4 regions of the Lysinibacillus sp. 54212 genome follow, and region 1 is predicted to be linked to each of the others. Evidence: riboswitches for the same ligand, from Rfam matches in the RefSeq annotation. Region 1 holds a riboswitch; each other region holds the start of a gene.

Region 1 (4,864 bases):
CACACGCTTGAAATATTTAAATAATCGTTCGTTCGGATGAGCATTCTCTTTATATTCTTCAATTATCCTTGAGAGCAGTGGTACCAGCTCTTCTGGTGCTAAACCTTCCACAACAGGCTGTGCTGCATGAGCAGTTCTCCCAACAGGCTTCGCTCCAATGAATAAGTCAAATTTTTTCTTACGATATACGATACCAATATCATCAAACACCGCGCGATAGCACGCCATACCACAGCCATTAAATCCAATATGTAGTTCCTTCGGTAGCTTCATCCCACCAAGAGTCTCCATAATCTCCTCTGCATATGGAATCGACTCAGCCTTTTCTCCGTAGCAGAAATCACAGGCCTTAACATTTAACACATCGCCCATCGGTAAGACGAGCAGCCCCTCTGCCTTGATAGCTTCCACTACTGCTTGTGGATTCTCAGTTGGCAATTTCACTAGGAAGCGATGGTCAGGTGTATATTCAAATGTTCCCTTTTCCCCAACAATTTCAGCGAGCTTCTGTAGCTGCCTTGGTGAAATGATTTTATTTGCTACACCAGGAGATACGGCAAACTCAAATATAGATTCAATTGGCTGACTCACGATAAACGGATTATCAATTTTTTGATTCGTTACAAGTGCCAATGCTTTTTGAGCTAGCCTAAGCGAAGGTACTTTCGGTTCCATTTTTTTTAGTGGAACTGGGTTCTGTATGGCAACAATTTTTTCATAGCCCGCCTTCGCTTCCCCTGTTTCCTGATCTAATGCCCACGGTTCGGCTTCTTTTTTCAAGCGCTGATGCGGTTTCCATATTTGCTTTTCATCACCGAGCGTATATTTCCGTTGATAGCCGCGCGGTGTGATAATTTTATTATCATAAAAAAAGGTCGATGAGTTACCTACAACAACTGTTGTGAGCATGCCGATATCATGCTCTAGCATTTCTGCTAATGTTGTCAAAACGATATTTTGTGTATCTCGGTAAGCACTTTTTACAAGTCCCACAGGTGTATCTGGTGAACGATACTTCAATAAAATCTTTTGCGCCTCCACGATTTGACGAGTACGACGGCCTGATTTCGGGTTATAAAAGGCGATTACAAAATCAGCCATTGCTGCTGCCTCAATTCGTTTTTCAATAACCGTCCACGGCGTTAAGTGATCACTTAAGCTGATCGTACAAGAGTCATGCATAACGGGTGCACCTAGTAAGCTTGCACAGGAATTAATCGCCGAGATGCCAGGTACAACCTCTACCTCGATCCCCGTTGCTTCTTTCCACCCTTTTTCGATGAGTACCTCATAAACAAGACCTGCCATTCCATACACACCCGAGTCTCCGCTCGATATTACCGAAACGATGTGTCCCGCTTCCGCCTGCTTTACCGCTTCCTGAGCACGCGACACTTCCTCCGTCATGCCTGTACTAACAATCGTTTTAGCTGTTACTAAATGCTGGATTAACTCAACATATGTTTTATAGCCCATGATGTGGTCACTTTGCTGTAGAGCATCGACAGCCCGTTTTGTAATATGCTCTCTGTCTCCAGGACCAAAGCCTACAACGAAGATCTTTCCCTTAACCATAGCTCTCCCTCCTCAAAAAAAATGCCCGCACCTCTTTTCAAAAAGAGATACAGGCATGTGAAATTCTATACAAAAAATGCATACAAAAGCACAAGAACATTATTGTCCCGCCTATACTTCTCCCTCCGAAAAGTAAGTGTCGTTTAAATAAGCAGGTTTCCTGGCTTGAGCGTCGCTTTACTTTCACATCTTCCCATCATAATGACAGTGATTTATTGTGATTTCATCAGCTTTACAGTAGCGGGGGCTGCATTAGATTTTCACTAATTTCCCTTTTACCTCACAAAATCGTGAGCACTTATTTAAAATTGCAAAAATTAAATTAATATTAAAATAACATAGATAAAAGAAAATTGATATGCTTTTAAATTTTTTTATATTTCAAACTTTTTCGTGACAAACCTATTTTTTAAATGCTAGAATCTTTATCAATGACGATAACCTAATGATTTTTTGGTGCTAACCTTTAGCTTAATAGGGAAGACGGTGTGAGTCCGTCGCTGTCCCGCAACTGTAACTCTGAGCAGATTACTAGAAGAGCCACTGCGATTCTTTCGTGGGAAGGCTTGTAAAATGCAATGAAGAGAAGCCAGGAGACCTGCCAGAAATGACGTACTATTCAACCTACGAGGATAGGTGCGAAAGAGAAAGCAAATTAAGATTTGCTTTTTTAGTGTTGCACTTCTTCTCCTGAAAGGTGCTTTTTTTATTGCACTTTTTTCGTCAAATAATCAAAAAGGAGAAAGAAAGATGAAGCATTTATTACCAAAGCTTGGGTACTTCGGAGTTGTACTATTATTCATACCGAAACAAGCGCACGCCATGCATATCATGGAAGGATTTTTACCAATAGGATGGGCTATCTTTTGGGGAGCACTCTGCTTACCATTCTTAATAAAAGGGATTAGCTCAATTCGAAGCGTCGTAAAGGATAATCCAGAAAGTAAACTATTACTTGCCTTATCAGGAGCATTTACATTTGTGCTATCTGCATTAAAAATTCCATCTGTTACAGGGAGTTGCTCTCATCCAACAGGTGTGGGCTTAGGCTCTATATTGTTTGGACCATTCGTAATGAGCGTACTTGGCTCAATCGTATTACTATTCCAATCACTCCTACTTGCCCACGGTGGTTTAACTACATTAGGAGCTAATATTTTTTCAATGGCGATCGTTGGTCCCTTTATCGCTGTAGGTGTTTATAAATTAGCAATAAAATGGGGACTGTCCCTTAGTATCGCTGTATTTTTCGCTGCCATGTTAGGTGATCTCGGTACATATGTGATGACATCAGTTCAACTCTCACTAGCGTTCCCGGCAGAAGTGGGTGGAATACTAGGCTCATTCCAAAAATTTGCGAGCATTTTCGCACTAACCCAAATTCCTTTAGCTGTTAGTGAAGGGTTATTAACGGTTATCATTATGAATTTCTTACAAAAGTACAATATGAACGAGCTAGTACAATTACGAATTTTAAAGGCAAAGGAGAGCTAATATGTTGAAGAAAAATTTGATTCTATTCCTACTTGTTGTCCTTTTAGCCATCTTGCCTGTTCTATTTTTAAAGGATGCAGAATTTGGCGGAGCAGATGGAGAGGCAGAGGAGGCAATTACTGAAATTGCTAATGATTATGAGCCTTGGTTTAATGCGATTTGGGAGCCTCCAAGTGGGGAAATTGAAAGCTTATTATTTGTGCTACAAGCGGTCATCGGCTCAATAATTATCGGCTATTTCATTGGGTATACTCGTGGTAAACACTCGAAAAACTCATCAAAACAGCATGCTAAACATTGATTTTCTTTCACACCATAACGCACTGAGAAGGGTTGCCGCTAGTCAAAAGCTTCTCTTTGCAATAAGTGCATTACTTGCAGTTACGATTTCCAGAAATAATGAGATTGCCCTTTGGACACTACTTTTTATGAGTAGTGTCATTGTTTTCTATGCAAAAATCCCTTGGAAATCCTACGCCATATTAATGCTTGCACCGCTTGGATTTAGCCTAGCCGGTATAGTGACGATTGTTATTTCGATAGCATGGAATGGTCCAATCCCCGCTCATGCTGTGTGGGATGCTTCACTCGCTCAATTGTCCCTTTATATTTTGCCCAATGATCTTTCACGTGCACTAAACATATTTTTAGTAGCATTTAGCGCGACAGGCTGTTTATATTTTTTAATTTTAACAACGCCTATTTATGAGATTAGCCCAATATTACTTAAAGGCAAGGTACCAGTCGTTATAGTAGAATTGATTGAATTAATTTACCGTTTTATCTTCCTATTTCTTCAAACATACGAACAGCTCTATACAGCACAGCAGGCACGATTAGGCTATAAAAGCTATAAATCTAGCTTTTCTTCACTAAGCCTAATGATTAGTTCTCTGTTTAAATCGATGTTTTTACGTTACGGGACGATGACACACGCCATGAAGGCTCGAAATATCGAACAATTTACTATTCCTCAAGCATTCTTGAAGAGAAGAAAATGGCTACCAAGGCTGACGCTACTATTTACGATGTACTTTTTGCTTAGTGCAGTGCTTTTAGTCTTGTAAGAAAGGGGAAAGACCCAATGACAACACCTTATTTTGAATTTGATTCTGTATCTTTTCAATATGCGGATGGTACGAAGGCAATTGACAGTATCTCCTTGACGATTCCTCGAGGCAAAAAAATAGCCATTCTAGGAGAAAATGGCTCAGGAAAATCGACGCTATTTAAACTGTTAATGGGCCTAGAAAAACCGACAAGTGGCAAGATTTATTTTCAGGGAGAGCCTGTTCAATATACGAAAAAGGCAATGAAAAATCTACGTCAAAATGTAGGACTAATTTTTCAGGAAGCTGACAATCAATTATTTGCTTCAACTGTAAAACAGGATATTTTATATGGACCACTTAATTTAGATCTGTCAATAGAAAAGGTAAATGAGCAGGTGAATAAAGCGATTGCCCTTACCGAGCTTGAGGAACTTGAGGATCGGCCTATTCATTTTTTAAGTGGTGGGCAAAAAAAGCGAGTAACGATTGCTGGGGTTTATGCTATGGAGCCAAATGTTTTGATTTTAGATGAGCCAACGAGTAGTCTTGATTACTACTTTGCCACACAGCTTACTAACTACTTGCAGCAGCTCGATACGAATGAGCGGACTTTTTTATATGCTACACATCAAATCAACCTTGTGTATGAGTGGGCAGAGTATTTTATTGTGCTTCATAAAGGCGAGCTGCTGTATACTGGGGAACGAGAAGCATTATTTTCAAATAGCGAGTTGCTTCAAAAG
Region 2 (4,864 bases), on a different contig from region 1:
GGACGAAGCTTGGATGGATTGTAGGTCGGGATACAGCTCATTTAGAGGAGCCAGAAGTTGTACGAGGGGTCGTGGAGACTGTTTCGGAAAATACAAGCGACGGCGTAACCGCTCCATTATTTTATGCTCTTCTATTTGGTGCAATCGGTGCGTGGATTTATAAAGCGATTAACACATTAGATTCTATGGTTGCGTATAAGAATGAGCGCTACAGTCAATTTGGCTACATTGCAGCAAAATTAGATGATATTGCGAACTACATTCCGAGTCGTCTAACAGGGTTATTGATTTTGCTTACAACCAAAAATGTAAAAAAGCTACCTTTGGCGGAACGATGGAATAAATGGAAGAGAGATGCGAAAAAACATCCAAGTCCTAATAGCGGCTATTTAGAGGCAGCTACGGCTTATCAACTAGGGATTCGTTTAGGTGGCAATAATTCCTATGGTGGAAAGCAATCCTTTCGAGCGTTTATGGGGGAGCCACTTGTCGTCATGAACCGAGAGCATATTAAGCTTACTGTTCGACATATGTATACCGTCACAATTTACTTTTTACTACTGATTGGAGGGATCATTTTTGGCATTACCTGCGCATGGAGCAAATGCATTGGCTTTATATAGGCAACTTCAGTTACCAATGCCTGAAAAGATTTATGATTTAAGTGAAAATGTGAATGTTCTAGGGAGTCCTTCATCGATTAAAAAGCTTTGGCCAGCGTTGTTGGAAAGTGTCGGAAGTTATCCAGATATGCTTGCAGAACCTTTTCGGAGTAAAGTAGCTAGCGTTCACAGAGTGCCTAATGATTTTGTTGTAGTAGGGAATGGGGCAGCGGAATTACTAATGGCAATCGCGCAGTTTTTTAGAGAAAAGCATGCCATTATTGTGGAGCCCTCCTTTTCTGAATATAAACGAACGCTTTTACAGCAAAACGTTCATGTGGAGTCGATTGTTGTAGAGGATATTTGTCTCTATAAGCTACCGATGCAAGCACTAAAAAAGGCGATGGACAAGGGTGACGTAATTTACCTTTGCAACCCAAATAATCCAACGGGTGTTCTGACAGCTCGTGAGGAAATTGAAGAGCTATTAGCTTACGGTGAAAAGGTTGGCTGTGCCGTAGTTGTTGATGAGGCGTTTATGGATTGGACGGATGAAAAAGAATCGGTAATCGATTTAACTGTCCGCTATGCCAATTTATTTGTCTTACGATCAATGACAAAAATGTATGCTTTAGCTGGCGTTCGCCTTGGCTATTTAGTTAGTAGGCATGCGTCAAATATCTACAATTATTTACCTCATTGGAGTGTTAGCGGCATTGCGATTGCAATTGGCTGCCAATGCTTAGAAGAATCCGCCTTTGTCCAAATATCTGGTGAAAATAGTACGAAAATGCGAACGGCTATGAGTCATTTTTTAATGCAACATGGCTGTGCTGTAACGGCTAGCGAAGCCAACTTTCTAACATTCAAACTACCGATGGGGTGGAGTGTACCGGAAGCCTATCTATATTTCCTTCAGCATGGAATCGTGTTACGGCATACGGAAAACTATATCGGCTTGGATGGTCAGTGGTTTCGGATTGGCATGAAGGATGAAGAAGCAATGAATGAATTTACTAAAAGGTTTGTGGAATATGAAAACAATTTACCTAGTAAGACACGGTGAGACGGAGTGGAATAAGCTAGGCAAGTTACAGGGCTGGCTTGACTCGGAATTAACCGAATTAGGAGTACAGCAAGCAAGGGCGCTTCAGTATACTTTTCAGGGAATGGATATCGATACTGTTTATAGCAGTGACTTAGGGCGGGCGATTTCTACTGCCCGACTTATTGTACCAGCCCAGGAGCCAGTGATTGATGCGCGGCTAAAGGAAATATTTTTAGGTGAGTGGCAAGGAAAAGAGCTTCAATATTTGGAAAGAGATCCTTGTTACGAGCAATATGTGTGTTCACCTCAATCTTTTCAACCGACCACTCAGGAAACATTTCAGTCAGTAGCAAATAGAATGCATGCCTGCTTGCAAAGTGTTGCTCAAAAAAATGAAAAAAATATCATAATGGTATCACACGGGATCGCTATTCATTGTTTGTTGTGGAAATTAAGCGGTGAAAGACTCCATTCTTTATCCGATTTAATCCCTAGCTGTGGTGTTGTAAAGCTAAATTATTGTGACGGTATTTGGGAAATTCAGGAGTTTACCTTGAGGAAAGTACAAAATACTTATTTACAGTAAAAGATTGGTCATGCTATACTTGAAATCGTTGAATCACAATATATTGTGTTATTTTTTATTTAGGTACTACTATATGTAGTTGAAAGGGAAGCTGGTGAAAATCTAGCGCTGTCCCCGCAACTGTAAATCCGAGCGACTTACGTGATACCACTGTTCCAACGGGAAGGTGTAAGAAGTGATGAAGATGAGCCAGGAGACCGCCTCAATAAAAAGACAGTACATTTCTTCGGGGTAGAGTAAATGGATGCGAAGCTTTAGTGTGTCCATTTTAGATTATCTCACATTTGAGGTAGTCTTTTTATTTTTGTCCCATGTTTAGGGATAACGGAGACTATACATAAATTAATGAAATGAGGAATGAAAAAATGAAATTATACACAAAAACAATTTGTCCAAAATGCCTATGGGTGAAATCTGAGTTAGTGCAAGCTGGATTCGATTCAGTTGAAATGATTAATATTGATCACAATGAGCAAGCAAAAGAAAAAATTATCAATGCTGGCTTGATGAGTGTTCCTATTTTAGAGGTTGAAGGCGAACTAATTCATGATGTGCAGGAGATTGTATCGCGAATTGAGATGCTTACGCAGTGATTGCCTATGCTAGTCGAACAGGGAATGTACGCTATATTGTCCAAAAACTAAACCTACCAGCTATCGAAATTACAAAAGATACAGTAATTGAAACACCATTTATCCTTTGTACGTACACAGATGGACTTGGTGATGTGCCCGCTGTTGTCCAAGCCTTTATGGAACAGAACGCTACGTTATGTAAAGGGATTGTCGTTAGTGGAAACAGTAATTTTGGTTTAGATGTTTTTGGACTTGCTGGTGATAAACTCGCTTCAGACTACCATATACCGCTAGTTAGAAAGATTGATTTACGAGGGTTTTCAAAGGATTATGAGGCAATCCTTGCATTTTATAATGATTGTGTGAAAGAGGATGACTATGAAACAATACTTGAAGTTAAATAATGAAGTATTAAATCGCTATCATGCAACTGGTGAGCTCGATTTAGCGAAGGATAAAGAAGCAACACGCCGATACTTTTTAGAGGATGTTAACGTTCGTATGCGTTACTTTATCGACGTAGAGGAAAAAATTCGATACTTAGTCGATGAAGGCTATTATGAAAAAGAATTTATCGACCAATATACGCCAGCATTTATAAAAAGTATGTATAAAAAAGCATACGCTTATAAGTTCCGCTTCCCATCCTTTATGAGTGCAAGCAAATTTTACGAAAGCTATGCGATGAAAAGTCGAGATGGCAAGGAAATTTTAGAAAAGTACGAGGATCGTATCGTTATTATCGCCCTTTATCTCGCACAAGGTGATGAAAGGTTGGCAGAAAAAGCTGTCGAAGCGATGATGGAAGCATACCAGCCTGCTACACCTACTGCATTGAATAGTGGTAAAAAAGCGCGCGGAGAGTTAGTAAGCTGCTTTAAGCTAACAATGGATGACACGATGAATAGCATTGCCGAAAATATTGGCTACTGCTTAGAGCTATCACGTCTTGGTGGTGGTGTCGGTGTAAATTTAACTGATTTACGTCCATTAGGTGATCCAATTAAAGGGATTTTGAACAGAGCTAGTGGTGTAATGCCTGTTGCAAAGCTGCTAGAAAACTCCTTCTCCTATTCCAACCAATTAGGACAGCGTAACGGTTCAGGTGTTGTGTACTTAAACATTTTCCACGGAGATATTGAGAATTTTATTTCCTCGAAAAAACCAAATGCAGATGAAAAAATTCGCTTAGCAACATTATCTACAGGTGTTATCCTTCCAACAATCTTCTTTGAGCTAATGAAGCGAAATAAAGATATTGTGTTATTTAGCTCTTACGATATTTATAAGGAATACGGCAAGCGCATGTCTGAAATTAGCATGAGCGAAATGTATTACGAGTTACTCGATAATCCAAACATTCGCAAGCTAAAACGTTTAAATGCACGTAAGCTTTATACAGAAATTAAGAAGGCACAGTTTGAATCGGGCTATCCGTTTGAAATTTTTGATGATAATGTGAATGAAGCACATCCGTTAAAGAGCATTGGTCGCGTAAAAATGTCTAATCTATGTACGGAAATTCTGCAGGTGCAGGAAACTAGTGTCATTACCGATCAGGACGAGCCAAATCAATACGGCCTAGATGTAAGCTGTAACCTAGGTTCCCTAGATATTTATAAGGCAACAAAGGTCGGGGATTTCGAAACATTAGTCGATACAGCTGTTCGTTTGCTAACGAACGTATCGCAAATGACAAATATTAAAAATGTTCCTTCTGTAGCGAAGGCGAATAAGTTAATGCACTCGATTGGCTTAGGTGTAATGAACCTACATGGCCATCTTGTGACTGAGGGCATTGTATATGGTTCTAAGGAATCTGTTGCATTTATTGATGCGTTTATGGAAGCAGTGAACTACTTCTCGATAAAATCATCGATGGAAATTGCGAAGGAAAAGGGCGTAACCTTTGATCGGTTTGAAGAAAGTGATTATGCAACAGGCGCTTATTTCGATAGCTATACAACGAAAGAGGGCAGTTTATTAGAGCCAGCAGTGGAAAAGGCGTTAGGAAACGTCCCACAGATTACACGTGAAATGTGGCAGGCACTTA
Region 3 (4,864 bases), on a different contig from region 1:
ACAGCCGATAAAAACGTTGCTTTAGGAAAATACAAATTTGCTGTTTGCTTACAGCGAATAAGATCACTCCCATAAACGACAGCTGGATTTAGCGGGAGCGTAAAATGTCCAGCTCTTGGTATAATCTCCTCATCCGTCCAGCCAATGTATTTACGCTCGATATTCGCCTGTGTTTTTTCATGACGAATTAAATGAATAGTAATAGCGTGAACCATAAAAGAAGCTCCGTCCCTTCAAAGCATGCTCCGACTAAATCGCCAGACATCCCGCCGAAATTTTTCTTCGTCCAGTATCGATAAATGGCTACAAACAGCAGCATCACAACGAATAGAACAAGCCAAATTAATTGCTGTAAAAAAAGAGAGACTGCAATAAGAGATAAGCTATAAATAATCAATGCAAGCCATAGCTTTCTCGCATGAACTCTCTCTTTAAAATAGGCTGCAATACCCTTATTTTTGAACGTTTTCATCGTAAGGAAATACAATAAAATCGATAACCGTGCCATAAACGGTAGGACAATAAAATAATAGATAGGGATGCTATGTAATAAAAGCTCGTATAAAACTGCTACTTTCAGCAGTACAAAAATGACGAGTGTCATTGCACCAAATGCCCCTACACGAGGATCATCTAATATTTCAAGACGCCTTTCCTTATCTCTATAAGAGAAAAAGGCATCTCCAGTATCAACAACTCCGTCCATATGCAAGCCACCTGTCATTATAAAGTGAGCAACAACTAACAGGATAGCAATAAAAAGGGAGGAAAACTGCAAATAGCTATTATTCAAAACTATTATTCCAGCAAGTATACTCCCCATACCGATACCTAGTAGCGGGATAGCCCCGTACATTGCAGTTGCTGTCATTCGTGTAATCGGTAGCTGAAATTTAATAGGTAATGAGGTGAAAAATTGTAGCGCTAATAAAATACCTGTAAACCCTGTTCTTAACCCCATTATTTCCACCTCTTTTCAATGCCAGAATCTAACTCATAGGCTTCATCACATTGTGCAACAATCCATTGATGTAATTTACCTATAATTTGCCGATATTCATTTACTTCCCAGTAGCGTGAGGCGCCTTCATCTAACACTTCATTTGAAACTAATAATACGACTATACCCTTTTGCTGCCATTCTTTTAGCTGATCTTGTAACTGTTCAACGGCTAAAGTAATATTTTTTTCTCTATTTGGGGAAAGCTCGTTCCTAAATATTATATTCGTGAGCCACGTTGTTAAACAATCCCATAATAGAACATAGTCCGAAGACAGAACGGAAAATTTTGTTGGGAAACGGTCTGGCACTTCTAGTGTTTTCCAGGGAATAGCTGCTTGCAGACGATCGATTTTATGCCTATTGATTCGCTGCTGCATTTCTTCATCAAATGAGACACCTGATGCAATATAGAGCAAGGACTTACTGTTATTCTTAGCAAGCTGCTGGGCATAATTTTCTGCAAATGCACTTTTACCACTTCTAACGCCACCAGTTATAAAAATTATTCGTCCTCCCATTGGCACCAACCTCTACTTGAAAAGAGCAAATCTAATGATAGATTTGCTCTTGACATATTTTTAAAATTTAATTCGTATGCCAGCCTACTCCCTGACTATTTAAATAAATCAGGATATACTGTTTCTGCTACTAGCTCAACTGCTTCACCAATACGAGTTGCTGGACGAGATGTGATATCAGCATCCACTAAATAAACATTTTTATTAATAATTGCTTGCATTTTATCCCAGCCATTACGAGCTAAAATTTCACCAACTGCATCATCTGTATAGTAGACAGATGTTAAAATCACTTCTGGATCCTTTGTAATGACATCTTCCTCTGCTGCACTAAACCAGCCGTCTTGTTCCTCAAATACATTTTCCACACCAGCTGCTGTTAAAATTTCTTGTTGGAATGTGTTACCACCTGCTGTCCAAATATCTGGAGCTGGTGAAATTTCAAAATATACTTTTTTCTTCTGATCAAGCTTTTCTGTTTTTTCTTGAACTGCCGCAATTTGAGCTTTAATATCTTTTACAACTTGCTCACCAGTATCCTCAACTTGAAGTACCTCAGAAAGTTGAACAATATCGCCATACACATCATCAAATGATGCAGCCGAATCAATAACAAATACCTTTAGCCCAGCCGCTTCAAGCTGCTCGATTTGAGCTGGATCACCGGCAGTATATGCTATTACAACATCTGGATTTAATTCAATAATACGTTCAGCATTGATTGTCATCGAATCTGAAACACGTTCGATTTTCTTTGCCTCTTCTGGGTAAGTGTCATAATCTGTTGCACCAATAATTTTTTCACCAGCGCCTAGAGAGAATAAAATTTCTGTATTACTCGGTTGAAGTGAAATAATTGATTCTGGTACTTCATCAAATGTAATTTCCTCATCACGGTCATCGACAACTTTATAAGGACCTTCCGCTACTTCCGGCTTTTCTTGCTCTTGTTCATTTTGCTTTGCATTTTTGTCTTCATCCGTTCCACATGCAGCTAATAGTAGGGCTGCAGCAATTGGTGTTACCCATTTCATTTTAAATTTCATTGTTCTGCCTTCTTTCTTTTTGGATAAGATTTACTTTCAAAAATTATTTCTGAGTGATGCCCATGTTTATTTAAATATACTGCCATTACAAAAAATACATTTGCTAGTAGTCCTAAATAATCGAATAGAATTTCCGGTACTACTCGTTCCTCACTTACTTTATGTAGAGCTCTGTAAGACTTTTTTGCCTCACTTCGACAGCTATGTAATCGACTTGCTGCTTCAGTTCCTTGCGGCAAAACGAATTGCTGTATTTCTTGTTGGACATACGCTACATAAAAATCATAGCGGTCACTTAGCCATTGTAAATCCTCTTCTGTTATCGCAAGCTTGCCACGGACAGAGCCGTTCGCATGATAAACATTTGGCTGAATGATCCGTAAATCTTCAAGTACTATCCTTTCAGCCTCACTATCAGCTAATGCTGGAAAAACCTCGCCCACCCTAGTCGTTAAACAATCTGTACGAATCTCGTAGTCTACTAAACAGCTTTTTTCACGCATAAACGGATAACAGCTATAGCGCATATCTTTCTTCAATTCTTATCTCCCTTTCACAACCATTACAAAATACTACAACAACTTCGTCCAACAGAAAAAGCCACCCAGAAAATGGATGGCAGAAAGACAAAAAACAATACTATTTGTTATTCGTATTTGCCGCACATTCCCTTTAGTTCCGAAGAGTGTTGTTACGAATAGAAAAAGACAGGTCTCCTGGCTCGCGCATCAACTTACTTCTGAGATCCTTCCCATCCATAGACAGTGGTATCCTCTCATTTCATCAGCGCATACAGTTACGGACATAGCTTCGGCCTTTCACCGAATTCCCTTTTCTCTTTCCTGCAAGCTTATTCACCTGATAAAGAATGTAACATAAATAAAGCTAAATTGACAAATAATTTAATAATTTAAGGGAAAATCATCGCAAACAACTAGTTCTGTACAATATTACATAAAATATTGTATAGATTAACCTGTAGGTACATCTCTCGCAATGCCGATTAAATACCATCCCCCTCCCGATTTATGGAAAATGAATCGCAGGGCTTGAGAGGATTGGCTAGAGTAATACTCTATATACTTCGCATTCGGATAATTTGCATGAATAGTATTTAAAACCCCGCCAAATTGAACAGCCTGACCGTTAAATGTAACTGTGTCATAAACAAAGTCTTTTCCATTCACCTTTAACAAAATAGTTTGCACATATTCTTCCAATGTCATTTTAAACTCTCGATTGCTATCATCATGTCCCCAATCAATTTGTTGATTTTTAGCATTTACTAGCTCATCCGGCTTAAGGTTTACATAATCCCCACCGTACCCTGGTTTGTTACCGAAGTCAGCAAACAATGAGAATGTAAGGCCCTCAGATGGATCTACCATTGCCGATAATTTCTCATACTCTCCATTATACAAATGACTAAAAACGAGCGAAGTTAAATTAGTAAGCTCCTGTTCTTCAGTCGGTCTCTTGTATGGTTCACCTACCATAAAATGATCTAAAATCGCATCATAGGAGCCGTTATGGGTAAAGGTAATTTGCTGGAGAGCTGGGAAATATTCAAAAAATGATCCATTAATCGTACCAGCAAACATCGAGCCGCCAGTAGAGCCCTGTATATTAAAAACCCCTTCTCCCAAATCTAAAATGAGAGACGCCCCATTGTTTTCAAAGCTATAACTATTAAGGGTGACATTGAACGTTTTCGCTTGCTCGTAAATAAAGTTAATTATCGACGCCTCAGAACCATCACCACTATACTCTACCTCATGCTTTTCAAGGTAGCTCACAGTTTCATCCGGCTTGTAAATAGTGATGGATTTACTAATATTGCCGCCTTTATCCTTTTGAACTAAGCCACTTTCTAAACCATTATCATAAATACCGTGTCGCCATACTACCTGCTGCCCGTCGTTATACGCTTCTATCTTTAGTGGGTCGGGTGTACCAGATTCTAACGTATCGAAAACTGCGTACCAGACTTTCATATCGTTTAGTTGGAATACTGTTCCCTGTTGCTCTAGCGTTTGCTGCATGACTTTAACAGAAGTGATTTTTTCATCTGTAATAATGCCTCCAAATAATGCAACTGGAATATAATGGTTATGGTCCATTACCCACTCAAAGCCGTCCTCAGGATTTTCTTCTCCATTCCCTGTATGAGTCCATACCTCATGATCAGTCGGTTTATACCCTATTCGAAAGCCGCTTTCATCCGTATAAAAGATAACCTCATAATCGTCTGTTTTATGCTCATATAAAATTTCAGTAGATTCTGGATGTGGTACTGT
Region 4 (4,864 bases), on a different contig from region 1:
TTTTGATGGGCAATATCCAAATGATTTGTCGGCTCGTCAAGCAATAATATTTGTGAGCATTGCGCTAATGCTTGGGCAATAAAGACTCGCTGCTGCTCACCGCCAGATAAAAACTCCATCATCGTATCACGATATTTGGCTACACCTGTTTGCTCCATTGCTATTGTAACTGCCCGTTCATCCTGATCTGACCACGAAGAAAAAAAGCCTTTTTGGTGCGGATATCGACCGAGCGATACCGTTTCATACACAGAATTTGAAAAGGCATTTGCATGAAGCTGTGGTAAAACCGCCATTTTTTTCGCTAGCCCTTTTGGTGAATAGCTCTGCATCTCTTTCTCATCAATAAAAACGGTTCCGGAAGTGGGAGCAATAATGCCACTGACTAGTTTCAATAGGGTCGATTTACCGCTACCATTTGGTCCAAGAATACCTAGCATCTTCCCTTGCCCTACAGTAAACGAAATATTATGGACGATGGGTACGCTGCCATAGCCGCCTGAGATATTTTCTACTTTCAGCATTTATGCCACCCGTCCCTTTCGTTGTTTAAAGAAAATATATGAAAATACCGGTGCTCCGATAAACGCAGTAATAACCCCAATCGGCAGCTCAATTGGTGCAATAATTGTACGCGATACTAGATCACATATGACAAGTAAGCTTGCTCCATTTAAAAATGAGATGAGTAGTAAATGGCGATGATCGGTACCAATAATCATTCGTACCATATGAGGAACGACTAGACCTAAAAATCCAATCGTTCCTGATACCGCAACAGCTGCACCCGTTAGCATAGAACCACCAGCTAAAAGAATATATTTACTTCGTTTAACATCCACTCCTAAATATTTCGCCCGGTCTTCACCATAAATCATCGCATTAAGCTCACGACGATTTAGCCAAATAAGAAGTGTACCTACAATTACAAATGGAAGAATCATTTTCACATACGGCCATCCGCGCATCGAAACGCTACCAAGAAGCCAGCCCATAATCGAACGAAGCTCCTCCCCCGTTAATGCAATCATTAATGAAATGCATGAACCTAAAAAGGAGCTAAAAATTATTCCTGTTAGTATCAGTGTCTCCATCTTCATCGTACGGTCCACTAATTTAGCAAAGCTCATTACAGCAAGCATCGTGAGCAGCGCACCAACCATACTAAAGATCGGAAGCGTGTATATGCCTAGTAGTGGTAGAGATACACTAAAGAAAATAGTAGTAACCGCACCAACAGAGGCACCTGATGAGATGCCTAACGTATATGGGTCAGCAAGCGGATTCTTTAACAGCCCTTGAAATGCAGCACCTGCAATAGCTAGTGAAGCCCCGACTAGCCCCGCAAGGATTACACGCGGCATGCGAATATTCCATAAAATGCTGTAGGCTGATGGGTTTGATTCGCTATCCCATAAGGTTGAAAGTGGAATATCGACCGAGCCGATTGATATGCCAAACCACACGCTAGTTGCTAATAGGATTAGCGAGAAAATATACGCGATTGTATATTTTTTATTCATTAAAAGCCTCTGGATAAATTGCTTTCGCTAAGGCTTCTACTCCTAAGGCTAGACGTGGACCTTGTCTACTCGTTGTATCACCATCAACAACCGTTAGTGAATTACTTTGAACAGCCTTCATCACAGAGAATGCTTTATTATTTTTAATTACTTCATCATCCCCAGCGTATGTGAAAATGATAGAATCCGGATTACTGTCCACAAATTCCTCAGCGCTATACATTGGCCAGCCTTCAACTTCAACGGCATTCGTAACGTTAATCGCTTTAAGCATTTCATTCATAAAATTGTTTTGACCGACAACATAAATATCTGGCTGTGTACCAACAACGATGAAAGCAGTTTTCGGCTCCTGACCTTTTACTTTAGCTTGAATTTCCGCTAGCTTATTTTGAATATCTTTAGTTACTTTTTCTGCCTCGTCTTCCTTACCTGTTAATGTACCAATTTCTTCAATAGTTTTATACGTTTCTTCAAAGTTCATCGCATCTTTCACAACAAATATTTTGATGCCTGCAGAAACTAGTTGATCAATAGCGCCTTCCATCATATACATGCTCGATTCGTGTGCAAACACAATATCTGGTTGTAATGAAATAATTGTCTCTATATTAAATTCCATTCCACCAACACTTGTTTTCTCTGCTACTTGCTCAGGGTAGTTATCATTATCATTTACTCCAACGATTTCCTCATCTAAGCCCAGGCTAAATAAAATTTCCGTATTGGATGGTGTTAACGAGACGATACGATCTGGTGCTTCCTGTAGCGTAACGTCATTCCCTCTAGCATCCTTTACTGTTACTGGAAATACTTGTTCATTATTTACTTCATCATTTTGCTTGACCTTTGCCCCACTGCTTGCATTATCCTCGTTACATGCAGAGAGTAAACCCAACGTTAATAGGGCTGTTAACCATAGCTGCCAAAGCTTCTTCATTCTTTCTCCTCCTAGAATTAGAAATTCTCACCCTGATCAAAATAAGGAGAGATGTTATTTTCCAATAAAGATTTTTTTCAAAAAAAAATCCCTTACCAATGTAAGAGAAGTAGGAAAGAGCAAAATTTGCGTACAAAAACACAGGTTTCGCTACCACCCTATCCTCGTAGGCTTGCATTGGTGTCCATAAAGACCGGTTTTCTGGCTTTTGCATTCTTGCATCATGCAATTACAGTGGCGGGACCGCGTCGGATTCACACCGACTTACCCTATATCCTTATGATTTTAGATTTTTCAATTTTCTTTATTATAGCGTAAAAATACTATTTTTACAGATAAAATTATTCGTATATTGTATTTCGGAAGTTTGCCGGAATATGAATTATCACAAGAGCGATTAAATTTAATTTTCGGGCTAGATTTTTTAATAATTGTGGCTGCAAATCGTAGTTGGCTAGTATTTCTTGAAATGTAGCTAGTATTTTGAAAAAATCGGCTAGTAAATCAAAAAATGTGGCTAGTATTTTTGAAATTTTGGCTAGTAAATCGAAAAATATGGCTAGTATTTTGAAATTTGAGGCTACTATATCAATAATTTCGGACTGTATTCGAAAATTTGTGGCTGCAACTCGTAATTGGCTAGTATTTTTGAAATTTTGGCTAGTAAATTCAAAAATGTGGCTAGTATTTCGAAATTTATGGCTAGTAAATCAAAAACCATGACTCTTATTCAAACAAACGTATCTACTTACCACACTCCAATAGAAAAGGCACCCTGATTGTTCAGGATGCCTAGATCTTACATTTTTTCTGGTGCACTTACGCCAATTAGCTTTAGTGCATTCGCCAATGTTGTTTTTACTGCTGTAATAAGTGCTAAACGTGCCTCTGTTAATTCTTTATTATCGGCGTTTAGTACCTTTTCAGCATTATAGAAGCTATGGAATGTAGATGCTAATTCTTGAATATAGTTTGCAATACGGTGAGGTGTACGGTGTTTCGCTGCATCCGCTACGATTTGAGGGAATGCACCAACTTTTTTCAATACATCTTCTTCCTTTTCAGCAACTAATAAACCAAGATTATCTAATGAAGTAGCGTATCCTTGCTCTGCAGCTGAACGTAAAATAGAAGAAATACGTGCATGTGCATATTGAGCATAATATACAGGGTTTTCATTAGACTGCGAAACTGCTAAGTCTAAATCAAAGTCCATATGTGAATCGCCAGCAGTTTTTACAAAGAAGTAACGTACTGCATCTAAGCCTACCTCTTCTACTAGCTCACGCATTGTAACCGCGTTACCCGTACGCTTCGACATTTTGAATTTCTCGCCATTTTTATAGAGCTGAACCATTTGAATAACTTCTACTTCAAGTGTGTCACGGTTATAGCCAAGTGCTTCGATCGCTGCCTTCATACGTGGGATATAGCCGTGGTGATCTGCACCCCAAATATTAATTAATTTATCAAAGCCACGTTGTAATTTATCCTCATGGTATGCGATATCAGGAGTCAGGTACGTAAATGAGCCGTCATTTTTAATAAGCACACGATCCTTGTCGTCACCAAATGTTGTCGAGCGGAACCAAGTCGCGCCTTCCTCTTCAAACACATGTCCATTTGCCTTTAATTTGTCTAATGCTACTTCAATTTTCCCGTTGTTATATAGGGAAGTTTCTGAATACCAAACATCAAACTCAACACGGAAGTTCGCTAAGTCTTTTTGTAATTTTGCAAGCTCTAAACGTAAGCCGTGCTCACGGAAAAATTTGAAGCGTTCTTCATCCGATTTTTCTAAAATTTCTGCACCGAATTGCTTCGCTAACTCGCCAGCGATTTCAATAATATCGGGCCCGTGGTAGCCGTCCTCTGGCATTTCAGCCTCTAAGCCTAGCGCCTGCTTATAACGAGCCTCTAGCGAATACGCTAAGTTGTTAATTTGGTTTCCTGCATCATTAATATAATATTCACGTGCTACGGCATAGCCTGCGAAATCTAATACATTGCATAGAGAATCCCCTACTGAAGCTCCGCGCGCATGCCCTAAATGCAAATCACCAGTTGGGTTCGCTGATACAAACTCAACTTGAACTTTCTCACCCTCACCTGCGTTTGAGCGACCGTAATTTTCGCCTTGTTCGAAAGTTGATTTAACAACGCCAGCTAAAAAATCCTTGCGAACGGTAATGTTCATAAAACCAGGACCAGCAATTTCGATTTTTTCAATATCTGTGTTTTCCTTATCCACATTTTCCAAAATTGCTTCTGCAATCGCACGAGGCGGCTTTTTCGCTAGCTTTGTTAATTGCATAGCTAGATTTGTTGCAAAGTCTCCGTTCGCTTTATCTTTAGGTGTTTCTAAATGAATATTATATTCTGTTCCAGCTTCTACTAAGCC

Evidence for each region. Region 1 has a riboswitch for cobalamin ahead of V4T18_RS12610 (energy-coupling factor ABC transporter permease). Riboswitches for the same ligand answer to the same signal wherever they lie in the genome.
Region 2: linked by a shared signal. The riboswitch ahead of V4T18_RS11710 (glutaredoxin family protein) and the one ahead of V4T18_RS12610 (energy-coupling factor ABC transporter permease) in region 1 are both predicted to bind cobalamin.
Region 3: linked by a shared signal. The riboswitch ahead of V4T18_RS04165 (ATP:cob(I)alamin adenosyltransferase) and the one ahead of V4T18_RS12610 (energy-coupling factor ABC transporter permease) in region 1 are both predicted to bind cobalamin.
Region 4: linked by a shared signal. The riboswitch ahead of V4T18_RS15790 (ABC transporter substrate-binding protein) and the one ahead of V4T18_RS12610 (energy-coupling factor ABC transporter permease) in region 1 are both predicted to bind cobalamin.

Annotation. Positions count from the first base shown of each region.
Region 1 is NZ_JBAFWZ010000017.1:31,159-36,022, forward strand. It holds gene cobJ (precorrin-3B C(17)-methyltransferase) at 1-1,575, opposite strand, end outside; cobalamin riboswitch at 1,709-1,892, opposite strand; cobalamin riboswitch at 2,013-2,195, shown strand; gene V4T18_RS12610 (energy-coupling factor ABC transporter permease) at 2,326-3,069, shown strand; gene V4T18_RS12615 (energy-coupling factor ABC transporter substrate-binding protein) at 3,071-3,370, shown strand; gene cbiQ (cobalt ECF transporter T component CbiQ) at 3,357-4,136, shown strand; gene V4T18_RS12625 (energy-coupling factor ABC transporter ATP-binding protein) at 4,154-4,864, shown strand, end outside.
Region 2 is NZ_JBAFWZ010000015.1:29,678-34,541, reverse strand. It holds gene cbiB (adenosylcobinamide-phosphate synthase CbiB) at 1-623, shown strand, start outside; gene V4T18_RS11720 (pyridoxal phosphate-dependent aminotransferase) at 580-1,668, shown strand; gene V4T18_RS11715 (histidine phosphatase family protein) at 1,637-2,236, shown strand; cobalamin riboswitch at 2,281-2,455, shown strand; gene V4T18_RS11710 (glutaredoxin family protein) at 2,602-2,829, shown strand; gene nrdI (class Ib ribonucleoside-diphosphate reductase assembly flavoprotein NrdI) at 2,826-3,215, shown strand; gene nrdE (class 1b ribonucleoside-diphosphate reductase subunit alpha) at 3,190-4,864, shown strand, end outside.
Region 3 is NZ_JBAFWZ010000004.1:74,605-79,468, forward strand. It holds gene V4T18_RS04145 (histidine phosphatase family protein) at 1-215, opposite strand, end outside; gene cobS (adenosylcobinamide-GDP ribazoletransferase) at 188-961, opposite strand; gene V4T18_RS04155 (bifunctional adenosylcobinamide kinase/adenosylcobinamide-phosphate guanylyltransferase) at 961-1,521, opposite strand; gene V4T18_RS04160 (ABC transporter substrate-binding protein) at 1,617-2,567, opposite strand; gene V4T18_RS04165 (ATP:cob(I)alamin adenosyltransferase) at 2,564-3,106, opposite strand; cobalamin riboswitch at 3,256-3,436, opposite strand; gene V4T18_RS04170 (hypothetical protein) at 3,539-4,864, opposite strand, start outside.
Region 4 is NZ_JBAFWZ010000029.1:17,187-22,050, reverse strand. It holds gene V4T18_RS15800 (adenosylcobinamide amidohydrolase) at 1-524, opposite strand, end outside; gene V4T18_RS15795 (FecCD family ABC transporter permease) at 525-1,523, opposite strand; gene V4T18_RS15790 (ABC transporter substrate-binding protein) at 1,516-2,463, opposite strand; cobalamin riboswitch at 2,638-2,757, opposite strand; gene argS (arginine--tRNA ligase) at 3,263-4,864, opposite strand, start outside.